DNA from 3 places in the Paenibacillus mucilaginosus 3016 genome. Region 2 is predicted to be linked to each of the others. Evidence: a T-box and tRNA genes for the amino acid it is inferred to sense, from the RefSeq annotation. Region 2 holds a T-box; the other regions hold tRNA genes.
The links. A T-box is a leader RNA that pairs with one kind of tRNA and senses whether it is charged. The one in region 2 lies ahead of tyrS (tyrosine--tRNA ligase), so its partner is inferred to be a tRNA-Tyr.

Region 1 (4,601 bases), 4.0 Mb from region 2:
GCACTCTCTCGTTCAACTCATGCGTTTCGACAGGAATGTGAAGATCGACCGTAAAGTCGAAATAATATTCCGCCTGTCTCCGCAGCTCCTCTGAACCGTAAAAATCGGGGAATGCTTCAGTCAACAGCGAATACCAGCGTGTAATGATCTCATCCCTGCTGCTTTTGATCACTTGCAGTTCCTTGTCAAATTCCGCCATACTGCCTCCACCCTGCGTCAATTATACTGACAGACGCTGCTGTCTCATCACCTATTATCCTATTACTATTAAAATATCATATTCTATTTGCCGAACAAAGCCTGTATTCGAAAATACTCCAAAATCGTCGGATACTGGAAAAAAAATTCATGGACATGCCGCAGCAGGTTTGACTCCTCCCAGCCCTTCCCCCCATTCGCATGCTGCCATTTCACCAACGCGCACATCTCCCAGAGCGCGTAAAGCCGCATGGCGATGCTGGACCACCCGTATTCAGCGGCCATACTGCGCCGCTGTCCTTCATGGTACACACCGCGGCTTATCCCGAGCCATTTCTTTGTTGTCATTCATAAGCATAGGCGCCGGCCATTGGTTCACCCATCCCTTTGGGCCAAGAGGGAGTGTAAAACAAAAAGAGCCCATTCGCATGGACTCTTTCTTGTACTTCATTATCGGGATGACACGATTTGAACATGCGACCCCCTGGTCCCAAACCAGGTGCTCTACCAAGCTGAGCTACATCCCGTCAAGCGTTCCCTGAGAGATTCGAACTCCCGACCTTTTGATTCGTAGTCAAACGCTCTATCCAGCTGAGCTAAGGGAACATAAAGGCTAAGGCACCACCCAGATTCGAACTGGGGATAAAGCTTTTGCAGAGCTCTGCCTTACCACTTGGCTATGGCGCCTTATTAAGTAAAAATGGAGCGGAAGACGGGAATCGAACCCGCGACCCTCGCCTTGGCAAGGCGATGCTCTACCGCTGAGCCACTTCCGCAAAGATGGTGCGGTCGAGAGGACTCGAACCTCCACGGCTGTTACACCACTAGAACCTGAATCTAGCGCGTCTGCCAATTCCGCCACGACCGCATATAAAATTAGATGGTGCGGTTGAGAGGACTCGAACCTCCACGAGCTTACGCCCACTACCCCCTCAAGATAGCGTGTCTGCCATTCCACCACAACCGCATATAAAGTTAAAAAAGTGAGCCATGTAGGACTCGAACCTACGACACCCTGATTAAAAGTCAGGTGCTCTACCGACTGAGCTAATGGCTCATACCAAATGGCTGGGGATCTAGGATTCGAACCTAGGCATGACGGAGTCAAAGTCCGTTGCCTTACCGCTTGGCTAATCCCCAATAGGTTAAAAAATGGGGCGGTCGAAGGGAATTGAACCCTCGAATGCCGGATCCACAAACCGGTGCGTTAACCACTTCGCCACGACCGCCAAAAATTAAAACCGAACCGATGTAAAAGAAGAATGGCGGAGCCGACGGGATTCGAACCCGCGGTCTCCTGCGTGACAGGCAGGCATGTTAGGCCTCTACACCACGGCTCCACACAAAGAAATTGGTTGCGGGGGCAGGATTTGAACCTGCGGCCTTCGGGTTATGAGCCCGACGAGCTACCGGGCTGCTCCACCCCGCGTCAGTGATAAAGAACTATTTATGGTGGAGGCTGACGGGATCGAACCGCCGACCCTCTGCTTGTAAGGCAGATGCTCTCCCAGCTGAGCTAAGCCTCCATAATGGCTCCCCGAACAGGACTCGAACCTGTGACAACTCGATTAACAGTCGAGTGCTCTACCAACTGAGCTATCAGGGAATACTACAGAAAAGAAAGTGGTGGAGGCTGATGGATTCGAACCACCGAACTCGATGAGAGCAGATTTACAGTCTGCCGTGTTTAGCCACTTCACTAAGCCTCCGAAAAAACTATGGTGCCGCCGAGAGGACTTGAACCCCCAACCTACTGATTACAAGTCAGTTGCTCTACCAATTGAGCTACAGCGGCATAAGTGGTGGAGGCTGACGGGATCGAACCGCCGACCCTCTGCTTGTAAGGCAGATGCTCTCCCAGCTGAGCTAAGCCTCCATGGGAACTGACCCGTAGGGGATTCGAACCCCTGTTACCTCCGTGAAAGGGAGGTGTCTTAACCCCTTGACCAACGGGCCATACTAGATAAAGATCATGGTGGAGCCAAGCGGGATCGAACCGCTGACCTCCTGCTTGCAAGGCAGGCGCTCTCCCAGCTGAGCTATGGCCCCATGCGATTATAAAGTTATATGGTGGGCCCTAGTGGACTCGAACCACCGACCTCACCCTTATCAGGGGTGCGCTCTAACCAGCTGAGCTAAGGGCCCTTATGAAGTCTCATTGATACCTTTTCCCCACTTAAACGGGACCGCTTGGCGACGTTCTACTCTCCCAGGACCCTGCGGTCCAAGTACCATCGACGCTGGAAGGCTTAACGTTCGTGTTCGGGATGGGTACGCGTGGTTCCCTTCCGCCATCATCACCAAACGGTTGTTCAAGGCTTGTACCTTGAAAACTGGAAACGAAACTGCTAGCTGAAAACCTAACATCTATATTACTGCCACCGCTTCCTTGCAGAAGCTTGTGGATAAGCCCTCGACCGATTAGTATTCGTCAGCTCCACGCGTTGCCGCGCTTCCACCCCGAACCTATCAACCTCGTCGTCTACAAGGGGTCTTACATACTGGGAAATCTCATCTTGAGGGGGGCTTCACGCTTAGATGCTTTCAGCGCTTATCCCGTCCGTACTTGGCTATCCAGCCGTGCTCCTGGCGGAACAACTGGTACACCAGCGGTACGTCCATCCCGGTCCTCTCGTACTAAGGACAGCTCCTCTCAAATTTCCTGCGCCCGCGACAGATAGGGACCGAACTGTCTCACGACGTTCTGAACCCAGCTCGCGTACCGCTTTAATGGGCGAACAGCCCAACCCTTGGGACCTACTTCAGCCCCAGGATGCGATGAGCCGACATCGAGGTGCCAAACCTCCCCGTCGATGTGGACTCTTGGGGGAGATAAGCCTGTTATCCCCAGGGTAGCTTTTATCCGTTGAGCGATGGCCCTTCCATTCGGTACCACCGGATCACTAAGCCCGACTTTCGTCCCTGCTCGACCTGTTTGTCTCGCAGTCAAGCTCCCTTATGCCTTTGCACTCTTCGAATGATTTCCAACCATTCTGAGGGAACCTTGGGGCGCCTCCGTTACGCTTTAGGAGGCGACCGCCCCAGTCAAACTGCCCACCTGACACTGTCCCCGTACCGGATCACGGTACCAGGTTAGAACTCCGATACGATCAGGGTGGTATCCCAACGGCGCCTCCACCCAAGCTGGCGCTCAGGCTTCTCAGGCTCCCACCTATCCTGTACAGATCGTACCAAAGTCCAATATCAAGCTGCAGTAAAGCTCCATGGGGTCTTTCCGTCTTGTCGCGGGTAACCTGCATCTTCACAGGTATTAAAATTTCACCGGATCTCTCGTCGAGACAGCGCCCAAGTCGTTACGCCATTCGTGCGGGTCAGAATTTACCTGACAAGGAATTTCGCTACCTTAGGACCGTTATAGTTACGGCCGCCGTTTACTGGGGCTTCGGTTCACAGCTTCGGATTGCTCCTAACCGCTCCCCTTAACCTTCCAGCACCGGGCAGGCGTCAGCCCGTATACTTCGCCTTGCGGCTTCGCACAGACCTGTGTTTTTGCTAAACAGTCGCTTGGGCCTTTTCACTGCGGCCCCCTCGGGCTATTCACCCTACCGAGGCACCCCTTCTCCCGAAGTTACGGGGTCATTTTGCCGAGTTCCTTAACGAGAGTTCTTCCGCGCGCCTTAGCATGCTCTGCTCGCCTACCTGTGTCGGTTTGCGGTACGGGCACCTTCTCCCTGGCTAGAGGCTTTTCTTGGCAGCCTGAACTCATGACCTTCGGTACTTAAATTTCCCTCCCCATCACAGCTTAGCCTTACGATGTGCGGATTTGCCTACACATCAGCCTTACTGCTTGGACGAGCATCCATCAGCTCGCGTCACTATCCTTCTGCGTCACCCCATTGCTCATAACGGTTCACGGTGGTACAGGAATTTCAACCTGTTGTCCTTCGACTACGCCTTTCGGCCTCGCCTTAGGTCCCGACTTACCCTGAGCGGACGAGCCTTCCTCAGGAACCCTTAGGCTTTCGGCGGATCAGATTCTCACTGATCTTTTCGTTACTCATACCGGCATTCTCACTTGTATGCAGTCCAGCTGTCCTCACGATCAACCTTCAACCCGCATACAACGCTCCCCTACTGCCCGGGTGCAAACAAGTTTGCACCTTGGACTCATAGCTTCGGTGGTGTGTTTAGCCCCGTTACATTTTCGGCGCAGAGTCACTCGACCAGTGAGCTATTACGCACTCTTTCAATGGTGGCTGCTTCTAAGCCAACATCCTGGTTGTCTGTGCAACTCCACATCCTTTCCCACTTAACACACACTTGGGGACCTTAGCTGATGATCTGGGCTGTTTCCCTCTTGACAATGGATCTTAGCACTCACTGTCTGACTCCCGGGCATCACGTTTGCGGCATTCAGAGTTTGACTGGACTTGGTAACCCTT
Region 2 (4,601 bases):
TCCTTCCAGAAGTCGCGGCCCTCGATCATGCCGAGAATGGCGCTCGTCTTGCTGTCCATGAGCACCGCACCGATCTGCTCCATGCCCTTGACCTTGTCCTCCGGCGTAAAATTCTTCTCGTCGGCGGCGATCGCACGCATCGAGCTGTAAATATCCTTGTCGATGGTGGTGTACACATGGTAGCCGCCCCGGCTGAGCTTCGTCTGCATGCTCTTCAGCGCCTCGGCGTACTCCTCCGGACTTTCCTTCGGATCCAGCTTCGGATTCTCCGCCTTGAGCAGCGCCTTGGCCGCCTCCCGCTCCACCTCGATCATGAGGTAAGGGTACTCGGTGTAGGCCCGTTTGACTTTCTCGGCGAGCGTGCTCTTCAGGTCGAACTGCAGCGCCTCCTGGTACTGCGCGTCGGTGATCTTGCCTTCCTCGAGCATCCGGCGGAGCACCAGCTGCTGGCGCTGCACGGCCCGTTTGAAGGCCGCCCCGTCGACTTCCCCCTTCGAGGTGAACGCGGAGTAGTTGCTCGGCTGCTGCGGCAGACCGGCCAGATAGGCGGCCTGGGCGAGGTTGAGCTTCGACAGGTCGTCGATGTTGAAGATGCCCTTGGCGGCTGCTTTGATCCCGTACACATTGTAGCCGGACGAGCCGTTGCCGTACGGAATCTTGTTGAGATAGGCGAGCAGAATCTCGTCCTTCGACATCAGGCGCTCCATCCGCATGGCGAGCAGAATTTCCTTCGCTTTGCGGCTGTCGTCCCGGCTGAGGGTGAGGAACACCCGGCGGGCGAGCTGCTGGGTAATCGTACTGCCGCCCGTCTGCACGTCTTCCTTGAGGAGCTTCTGGACGACGGCCCGGGCCGTGCCCTTCAGGTCGACACCGTTATGCTCGTAGAAGTTCTTGTCCTCGATGGCAAAGACGGCGTCGAGCACATGCTGGGGAATGTCGTTCAGCGCGACCATCCGCCGGTCTTCCTCGGTCCTCAGCTGCCCGACAACCGAATCGTCCCGGAAGTAGACGAAGCCGGTCAGCGCGTCGTCCTGCATTTCCTTCAGCATCGATTCCTTGCTCCGCACGGGATCGTCCTTGACGAGGGAGGTCACGTAGCCGAAGGCGGCGCCTCCTCCCAGAAAGCAGGCGACCAGCCCGAGGATGAAGAGCCACTTGATGCCGCTCAGCGTCACTTTTCCTGCGGTAAAAAAGGCACGTTTATAACTGCGGGGTTTCTTCGCTTCCTTGGTTTGCTTCTCTGTTACTTTCTCTTGATCCAGTTCCATGAAACGGCTTCCTCCTGCCTGGCCCAAACATTCCTTAACAATTATAGCACAAAGCGTCAAGGTTCGGCATGGGATTCCGCTCCTTCTTCGGTGACGGTTCGGTGATGAAGCCCTCAGGGATAATGCGGGGAACCGGGGGAATTTGCACACGCCGGCGGGGTTTGACAAGTCTTTTGGGCCTGTGGTATAACTGGTTTTAATAATTCCATAAGCCAAATGCAGTGAAGGATTCAGTAGGAGTGGGACCCAGCTTTCAGAGAGCCGGCGGGTGGTGCGAGCCGGCAGTTGACCTGACATCCGAATTACCGTCCGGAGCAGCGGAGGGGAAGAGGGAGAACCGGCCATGGCACGGGTCCCTTGCGTAGCTTCCGATCGGGCCGACCGCCCGTTATCCATGATGAAGTGAAAGTCCGCCGCCGGACCTGTCAGGGAGACCCCTGTGCAGCCGGGAGGAGGGCTTTAATTAGGGTGGTACCGCGAGCTGAGCCTTCTCGTCCCTTTGTGGAGGAGAAGGCTTTTTTTTGTATTTTTATCAAGATAGAGAGGATGACGCAGTAATGGCAATGGATATTTTGAGCGATTTGGAATTCCGCGGATTGATCAACCAGGTGACGGACCGGGAGGGACTGGCCAAAAAGCTGGCGGAGGAGCCGGTGGTGCTCTACGCGGGCTTCGACCCGACGGCGGATTCCCTGCATATCGGACATCTGCTTCCGCTGCTGGTGCTTCGCCGCTTCCAGCAGGCCGGCCATATTCCGGTAGCGCTGGTAGGCGGGGGCACGGGCCTCATCGGCGACCCTAGCGGCAAGGCGGCCGAGCGTACGCTGAACCCGAAGGAAGTCGTTGAGGAGTGGACGCAGAAGCTGAGAAACCAGCTTTCGCAGTTCCTGGACTTCGAAGCGCAGAAGAACCCGGCACAGACGGCGAACAACTACGACTGGCTGTCGGAGCTGAATGTCATCGGCTTCCTCCGTGACGTAGGCAAGAACTTCACCGTGAACTACATGCTCGCCAAGGACTCCGTGGATTCGCGTCTCGAGAAGGGGATCTCCTTCACCGAGTTCAGCTACATGATCCTGCAGGCGTACGACTTCCAGCAGCTCAATGAGAAGCGGGGCTGCACCCTGCAGATCGGCGGCTCCGACCAATGGGGCAACATCACGGCGGGGCTGGAGCTCATCGGGAAGACGAACGGCAATCAGGCCTTCGGCTTGACGGTGCCTCTGGTAACGAAGAGCGACGGCTCGAAGTTCGGCAAAACGGAAGGCGGCGCCGTGTGGCTGAATGCGGAGAAGACGACGCCTTACCAGTTCTACCAGTTCTGGATCAACACGGACGACAATGATGTCGTGAAGTTCCTGAAGTACTTCACGTTCCTGTCTCCGGATGAGATCGGCGAGCTGGAGCGTCAGGTGAAGGAAGCGCCGGAGAAGCGGGAAGCACAGCGGGTGCTTGCCAAAGAGATGACGACGCTCGTTCACGGCGCCGAGGCGGCCGAGAGCGCCATCCGCATCTCCACCGTCCTCTTCAGCGGGGATGTGGGCTCCCTTTCCGGCAGCGAGATCGAACAGGCGTTCAGCGATGTGCCTTCCACCGAGCTCGAAGCCGGCGCGGAGATCGCGCTGCTGGACCTGCTCGTGCAGGTGAAGGCGGTCCCTTCGAAGCGGCAGGCACGCCAGGATGTGGAGAGCGGCGCCGTCTCGATCAACGGCGTCAAGACGACGGAGCTCGATAAGGTTGTCCGTTCCGCCGACGGCCTCGAAGGCCGCTTCCTCGTCATCCGCCGGGGCAAGCGCAACTACTACCTGGTGAAGTTCCAATAATCGGGGATGAACCTCCCCGGCATCATGCCAAGCAGCCCGCTTCTCCGGACATTTCCGGCGGAGCGGGCTGCTTGCCTTTTTTATGGCTGGAGAAACCACGGCCCAGGGCAGCGCAAGAAAATGTCCGGATATCCCGGCCCGGCACCCCAGCGGCGCCCCAACAAAAAAACAAGCTGCCGGCATAAGCGGGCAGCTTGTTTCGGTGAGCCGAAGATTAACGGCTGTAGAACTCGACGATTTGCTTTTCGTCGATCTCTTGTGCGAGCTCGGAACGCTCAGGAAGACGAACGTACTTGCCTTCAACTGCAGCTTCGTTGAACTCGAGGTAAGCCGGCAGGTAGTTGCGGTTCGCGAGAGCTTCCTTCACTGCGGACAGGTTGCGGCTCTTCTCGCGAAGACCGATTACGTCGCCAGTGGAAACCAGGTAGGACGCGATGTCGACTTTCTTGCCGTTCACCGTTACGTGACCGTGGGAAACCAGCTGACGTGCGCCTGCACGGGAGTTGGAGAGACCCAGACGGTATACGAGGTTGTCAAGACGGCTCTCGAGCAGGAACATGAAGTTCTCACCGGAGATCCCTTGCATTTTCGCAGCCTTGTCGAACAGGTTGCGGAACTGCTTCTCGTTCAGACCGTACATGTGACGAAGCTTTTGCTTCTCCTGCAGCTGTACGCCGTAGCCGGACATTTTCTTGCGCTGCCCTGGGCCGTGCTGACCTGGAGGGAACGGACGCTTGAGTTCTTTGCCGGTACCGCTCAGGGAAATACCGAGGCGGCGGGAGAGTTTGAATTTAGGACCTGTGTAACGTGACATTGTATGGTGGGCTCCTTTATAAGTAAAGTTAGGATTCGGGTGAAGCTTGTGCCCGATTTTGCGCATCTGTACGGGAAGAACCCAGCCGCGGTCCCGACAGCAACAAAACCTATAGAGGGTGACACCGACTTCCACCATAAATAAGTCAGTCCGCACTTGAGCGGATCAGTACTCATTCTCGACTTCTAATTCTATAAGATAGAGTAGGTGCGTGTCAAGTAAAGGAAGCGGCAAATTGAGCGAAAGGGAAGTGGAGGGGACACGCCTTCCGCAGAGTCGAGAAGACCGCATATTTTTGGTACAATAAGGGAGGGAGAGGGGGACGCTGCATGGGTGAGTGGGATATACAGCATCTGTCGGACACACTGCGCTCCCTGGGCCTCATCGGACAGGTGTTCGGGGCGCTGCTCATTCTGCTTCAAACGATCGTGCCGTTCGTGCCGTTCGTCGTCGTGGCGGGAGCGAACGTTCTCCTGTTCGGGTTCTGGCTGGGGTTCCTGGTCAATTATGTGTTCGCCTGTCTCGGAGCCATTCTTGCGTTCTACGGCACCCGCAGCTTCGGCAGGGAATGGGCGCAGGCCCGGTTGTCGAAGCACCGTATTGCAGGCCGCTTCAACGAGAAGCTCGGCAAGCATGGACTGCTGTACATCACGCTGTCCCGGGTGACGCCGGTGCTGCCCTCCTTCGGCATCAACA
Region 3 (4,601 bases), 2.7 Mb from region 2:
GGCGAGCAGGTATTCCCGCGGGTAGAGCTCCCGGGTCTCATACTGAAACGGATTGTGGATCGGAATGTGCTGCCTGTACCGCTTGATCGCGAAGGCAATATGGTCCGTAAGCGCAATGTGAATCTGCTCATTGAGCGGCGCCCCGGCGTGCTGCGATATATAGAAAATAACGTCGTTCATGACTTCAATCAGCTTCTCATCCACTTGATGCATCAGGAGCTTATACTGCTCCTTCGCCTTCTCATTGGTGAGGATGAACATCTTCTCAATGCTGTCCAGGGCGATGGCATCCCCCTGCTTCCGGCTGAACCCGATGCCTTTACCGATCACCACCGTCTCTCCGTACTCCGGGTGGACCGCGATGATGACGTTGTTGTTCAATACTTTGCGTACCTGAAGGCTTTCCACGCCAGCACCTCTCAAACTCCCTAATTCGCTAAGGATACCAAAAAAGCCGGGGTTGTACAAGGAGTTCTTCCTGCTTCCAAAGTAACCCCAGCATGCCACACTTCCTTGAAATCCTTGCAGTCCACATGCCCCTCGTCCATGCATCTATTCGGCGACCAACTATGCTCCCCCACGATAATGCAGGGACGTTACGCAAAAACCCGGGATACGAAAAAAAGAGCCGCTCGGGCTCTTCTTTCTGGGCTGCGTATTGCGTAATGCAGCCATGTTGTCGTTACTTGTATGCGGTTGAGAGGACTCGAACCTCCACGGGCGTAAGCCCACTACCCCCTCAAGATAGCGTGTCTGCCATTCCACCACAACCGCTCGGTTACGCGGCCAACGGCCGCGGGCTTGGATGCTGCCAACGGAGAGAGAGGGATTCGAACCCTCGAGACGCTTGTGACGCCTACACGATTTCCAATCGTGCTCCTTCGGCCAGCTCGGACACCTCTCCATAGGATCCCCGCCACAGGGATCGGACCCGGTACTGGTCTGGTGCCGTCGAGAGGAATCGAACCTCCGACCTACGCATTACGAGTGCGTTGCTCTACCGCTGAGCTACGACGGCATGTTTGGTGATCGCTGACGGGATCGAACCGCCGACCCTTACCCTGTCAAGGTAATGCTCTCCCAGCTGAGCTAAGCGATCGTATTATTATAAGAAACCGGAGAGAGAGGGATTCGAACCCTCGCACCACTTGCGCAGTCTAACCCCTTAGCAGAGGGTCCCCTTGAGCCACTTGGGTATCTCTCCATGCATCTAAACAGAAATCTGGCAGAGAGGGTGGGATTCGAACCCACGAGACGCTCACACGCCTACACGATTTCGAGTCGTGCTCCTTCGACCACTCGGACACCTCTCCACAAAAGCTTCCAACCGGGATCGAACCGGTGACCTCATCCTTACCATGGATGCACTCTACCTACTGAGCTATGGAAGCATATTGGTGGAGCCAAGCGGGATCGAACCGCTGACCTCCTGCTTGCAAGGCAGGCGCTCTCCCAGCTGAGCTATGGCCCCGTGCTACAGAACTTATTATACATCAACTTTCTCCGAAAAAGAAACCCAAAGCTCTTTCCTCAGATGGCAACTGAAGCCTTGGAAGCGTTACCCTGAGAAACGGAAACATCCATCAATTTCATAAGCAAAAGAGCCCGCGCCTGGGCTCCTTGCTTTTATCGGGATGACACGATTTGAACATGCGACCCCCTGGTCCCAAACCAGGTGCTCTACCAAGCTGAGCTACATCCCGTCAAGCGTTCCCTGAGAGATTCGAACTCCCGACCTTTTGATTCGTAGTCAAACGCTCTATCCAGCTGAGCTAAGGGAACACAGATCTATAAAAAAGGCGCTGCCCGGAGTCGAACACGGGGATAAGGCTTTTGCAGAGCCCTGCCTTACCACTTGGCTACAGCGCCGAATTTTATAATTGGAGCGGAAGACGGGAATCGAACCCGCGACCCTCGCCTTGGCAAGGCGATGCTCTACCGCTGAGCCACTTCCGCAGGTGGTGCGGTCGAGAGGACTCGAACCTCCACGGCTGTTACACCACTAGAACCTGAATCTAGCGCGTCTGCCAATTCCGCCACGACCGCATAAAAAAAGTGAGCCATGTAGGACTCGAACCTACGACACCCTGATTAAAAGTCAGGTGCTCTACCAACTGAGCTAATGGCTCTTGGGGAAAAGAAAGTGGCTCGGGACGGAATCGAACCGCCGACACGAGGATTTTCAGTCCTCTGCTCTACCAACTGAGCTACCGAGCCTTACTTCAAGAGATTAAAAATGGCGGAGCCGACGGGATTCGAACCCGCGGTCTCCTGCGTGACAGGCAGGCATGTTAGGCCTCTACACCACGGCTCCAAGCCAAAGTAAAACGATATGGTGGAGGCTGACGGGATCGAACCGCCGACCCTCTGCTTGTAAGGCAGATGCTCTCCCAGCTGAGCTAAGCCTCCATATGGCTCCCCGAACAGGACTCGAACCTGTGACAACTCGATTAACAGTCGAGTGCTCTACCAACTGAGCTATCAGGGAATAAGATTACTGAAAAGAAGTGGTGGAGGCTGATGGATTCGAACCACCGAACTCGATGAGAGCAGATTTACAGTCTGCCGTGTTTAGCCACTTCACTAAGCCTCCAGGATAACATGACCCGTAGGGGATTCGAACCCCTGTTACCTCCGTGAAAGGGAGGTGTCTTAACCCCTTGACCAACGGGCCATACTAGATAAAATCATGGTGGAGCCAAGCGGGATCGAACCGCTGACCTCCTGCTTGCAAGGCAGGCGCTCTCCCAGCTGAGCTATGGCCCCATGCGATTATAAAGTTATATGGTGGGCCCTAGTGGACTCGAACCACCGACCTCACCCTTATCAGGGGTGCGCTCTAACCAGCTGAGCTAAGGGCCCTTATGAAATAGCCGCATGAAAAAGCCCACCCATAGGCGGGCTTACAGGGGCTGCTGCTTGGCGACGTTCTACTCTCCCAGGACCCTGCGGTCCAAGTACCATCGACGCTGGAAGGCTTAACGTTCGTGTTCGGGATGGGTACGCGTGGTTCCCTTCCGCCATCATCACCAAACGGTTGTTCAAGGCTTGCACCTTGAAAACTGGAAACGAAAACTGCTAGCTAAAGATCTAACATCTATATTACTGCCGCCGCTTCCTTACGGAAGCTTGTGGATAAGCCCTCGACCGATTAGTATTCGTCAGCTCCACGCGTTGCCGCGCTTCCACCCCGAACCTATCAACCTCGTCGTCTACAAGGGGTCTTACATACTGGGAAATCTCATCTTGAGGGGGGCTTCACGCTTAGATGCTTTCAGCGCTTATCCCGTCCGTACTTGGCTATCCAGCCGTGCTCCTGGCGGAACAACTGGTACACCAGCGGTACGTCCATCCCGGTCCTCTCGTACTAAGGACAGCTCCTCTCAAATTTCCTGCGCCCGCGACAGATAGGGACCGAACTGTCTCACGACGTTCTGAACCCAGCTCGCGTACCGCTTTAATGGGCGAACAGCCCAACCCTTGGGACCTACTTCAGCCCCAGGATGCGATGAGCCGACATCGAGGTGCCAAACCTCCCCGTCGATGTGGACTCTTGGGGGAGATAAGCCTGTTATCCCCAGGGTAGCTTTTATCCGTTGAGCGATGGCCCTTCCATTCGGTACCACCGGATCACTAAGCCCGACTTTCGTCCCTGCTCGACCTGTTTGTCTCGCAGTCAAGCTCCCTTATGCCTTTGCACTCTTCGAATGATTTCCAACCATTCTGAGGGAACCTTGGGGCGCCTCCGTTACGCTTTAGGAGGCGACCGCCCCAGTCAAACTGCCCACCTGACACTGTCCCCGTACCGGATCACGGTACCAGGTTAGAACTCCGATACGATCAGGGTGGTATCCCAACGGCGCCTCCACCCAAGCTGGCGCTCAGGCTTCTCAGGCTCCCACCTATCCTGTACAGATCGTACCAAAGTCCAATATCAAGCTGCAGTAAAGCTCCATGGGGTCTTTCCGTCTTGTCGCGGGTAACCTGCATCTTCACAGGTATTAAAATTTCACCGGATCTCTCGTCGAGACAGCGCCCAAGTCGTTACGCCATTCGTGCGGGTCAGAATTTACCTGACAAGGAATTTCGCTACCTTAGGACCGTTATAGTTACGGCCGCCGTTTACTGGGGCTTCGGTTCACAGCTTCGGATTGCTCCTAACCGCTCCCCTTAACCTTCCAGCACCGGGCAGGCGTCAGCCCGTATACTTCGCCTTGCGGCTTCGCACAGACCTGTGTTTTTGCTAAACAGTCGCTTGGGCCTTTTCACTGCGGCCCCCTCGGGCTATTCACCCTACCGAGGCACCCCTTCTCCCGAAGTTACGGGGTCATTTTGCCGAGTTCCTTAACGAGAGTTCTTCCGCGCGCCTTAGCATGCTCTGCTCGCCTACCTGTGTCGGTTTGCGGTACGGGCACCTTCTCCCTGGCTAGAGGCTTTTCTTGGCAGCCTGAACTCATGACCTTCGGTACTTAAATTTCCCTCCCCATCACAGCTTAGCCTTACGATGTGCGGATTTGCCTACACATCAGCCTTACTGCTTGGACGAGCATCCATCAGCTCGCGTCACTATCCTTCTGCGTCACCCCATTGCTCATAACGGT

Region 1: it has a tRNA-Tyr gene. The T-box ahead of tyrS (tyrosine--tRNA ligase) is inferred to sense a tRNA for this amino acid. The anticodon was not compared.
Region 3: it has a tRNA-Tyr gene. The T-box ahead of tyrS (tyrosine--tRNA ligase) is inferred to sense a tRNA for this amino acid. The anticodon was not compared.

What each region holds. Positions count from the first base shown of each region.
Region 1 is NC_016935.1:1,597,927-1,602,527, reverse strand. It holds gene PM3016_RS07210 (sensor histidine kinase) at 1-199, opposite strand, end outside; tRNA gene PM3016_RS07200 (tRNA-Pro) at 652-725, opposite strand; tRNA gene PM3016_RS07195 (tRNA-Arg) at 731-804, opposite strand; tRNA gene PM3016_RS07190 (tRNA-Cys) at 815-885, opposite strand; tRNA gene PM3016_RS07185 (tRNA-Gly) at 900-974, opposite strand; tRNA gene PM3016_RS07180 (tRNA-Leu) at 980-1,066, opposite strand; tRNA gene PM3016_RS07175 (tRNA-Leu) at 1,080-1,165, opposite strand; tRNA gene PM3016_RS07170 (tRNA-Lys) at 1,183-1,255, opposite strand; tRNA gene PM3016_RS07165 (tRNA-Gln) at 1,264-1,338, opposite strand; tRNA gene PM3016_RS07160 (tRNA-His) at 1,352-1,427, opposite strand; tRNA gene PM3016_RS07155 (tRNA-Asp) at 1,462-1,538, opposite strand; tRNA gene PM3016_RS07150 (tRNA-Met) at 1,551-1,627, opposite strand; tRNA gene PM3016_RS07145 (tRNA-Val) at 1,649-1,724, opposite strand; tRNA gene PM3016_RS07140 (tRNA-Asn) at 1,729-1,804, opposite strand; tRNA gene PM3016_RS07135 (tRNA-Tyr) at 1,823-1,907, opposite strand; tRNA gene PM3016_RS07130 (tRNA-Thr) at 1,918-1,993, opposite strand; tRNA gene PM3016_RS07125 (tRNA-Val) at 1,999-2,074, opposite strand; tRNA gene PM3016_RS07120 (tRNA-Glu) at 2,083-2,154, opposite strand; tRNA gene PM3016_RS07115 (tRNA-Ala) at 2,172-2,247, opposite strand; tRNA gene PM3016_RS07110 (tRNA-Ile) at 2,267-2,343, opposite strand; rRNA gene rrf (5S ribosomal RNA) at 2,387-2,503, opposite strand; rRNA gene PM3016_RS07100 (23S ribosomal RNA) at 2,600-4,601, opposite strand, start outside.
Region 2 is NC_016935.1:6,312,995-6,317,595, reverse strand. It holds partial or broken gene PM3016_RS25885 (transglycosylase domain-containing protein) at 1-1,268, opposite strand, end outside; T-box leader at 1,481-1,770, shown strand; gene tyrS (tyrosine--tRNA ligase) at 1,832-3,091, shown strand; gene rpsD (30S ribosomal protein S4) at 3,306-3,905, opposite strand; gene PM3016_RS25870 (TVP38/TMEM64 family protein) at 4,235-4,601, shown strand, end outside.
Region 3 is NC_016935.1:258,477-263,077, reverse strand. It holds gene glcT (glucose PTS transporter transcription antiterminator GlcT) at 1-408, opposite strand, end outside; tRNA gene PM3016_RS01275 (tRNA-Leu) at 692-774, opposite strand; tRNA gene PM3016_RS01270 (tRNA-Ser) at 816-904, opposite strand; tRNA gene PM3016_RS01265 (tRNA-Thr) at 944-1,018, opposite strand; tRNA gene PM3016_RS01260 (tRNA-Val) at 1,024-1,099, opposite strand; tRNA gene PM3016_RS01255 (tRNA-Ser) at 1,117-1,204, opposite strand; tRNA gene PM3016_RS01250 (tRNA-Ser) at 1,224-1,313, opposite strand; tRNA gene PM3016_RS01245 (tRNA-Thr) at 1,319-1,391, opposite strand; tRNA gene PM3016_RS01240 (tRNA-Ala) at 1,396-1,471, opposite strand; tRNA gene PM3016_RS01235 (tRNA-Pro) at 1,630-1,703, opposite strand; tRNA gene PM3016_RS01230 (tRNA-Arg) at 1,709-1,782, opposite strand; tRNA gene PM3016_RS01225 (tRNA-Cys) at 1,798-1,869, opposite strand; tRNA gene PM3016_RS01220 (tRNA-Gly) at 1,882-1,956, opposite strand; tRNA gene PM3016_RS01215 (tRNA-Leu) at 1,960-2,046, opposite strand; tRNA gene PM3016_RS01210 (tRNA-Lys) at 2,057-2,129, opposite strand; tRNA gene PM3016_RS01205 (tRNA-Phe) at 2,145-2,217, opposite strand; tRNA gene PM3016_RS01200 (tRNA-Asp) at 2,238-2,314, opposite strand; tRNA gene PM3016_RS01195 (tRNA-Val) at 2,334-2,409, opposite strand; tRNA gene PM3016_RS01190 (tRNA-Asn) at 2,413-2,488, opposite strand; tRNA gene PM3016_RS01185 (tRNA-Tyr) at 2,509-2,593, opposite strand; tRNA gene PM3016_RS01180 (tRNA-Glu) at 2,603-2,674, opposite strand; tRNA gene PM3016_RS01175 (tRNA-Ala) at 2,691-2,766, opposite strand; tRNA gene PM3016_RS01170 (tRNA-Ile) at 2,786-2,862, opposite strand; rRNA gene rrf (5S ribosomal RNA) at 2,918-3,034, opposite strand; rRNA gene PM3016_RS01160 (23S ribosomal RNA) at 3,132-4,601, opposite strand, start outside.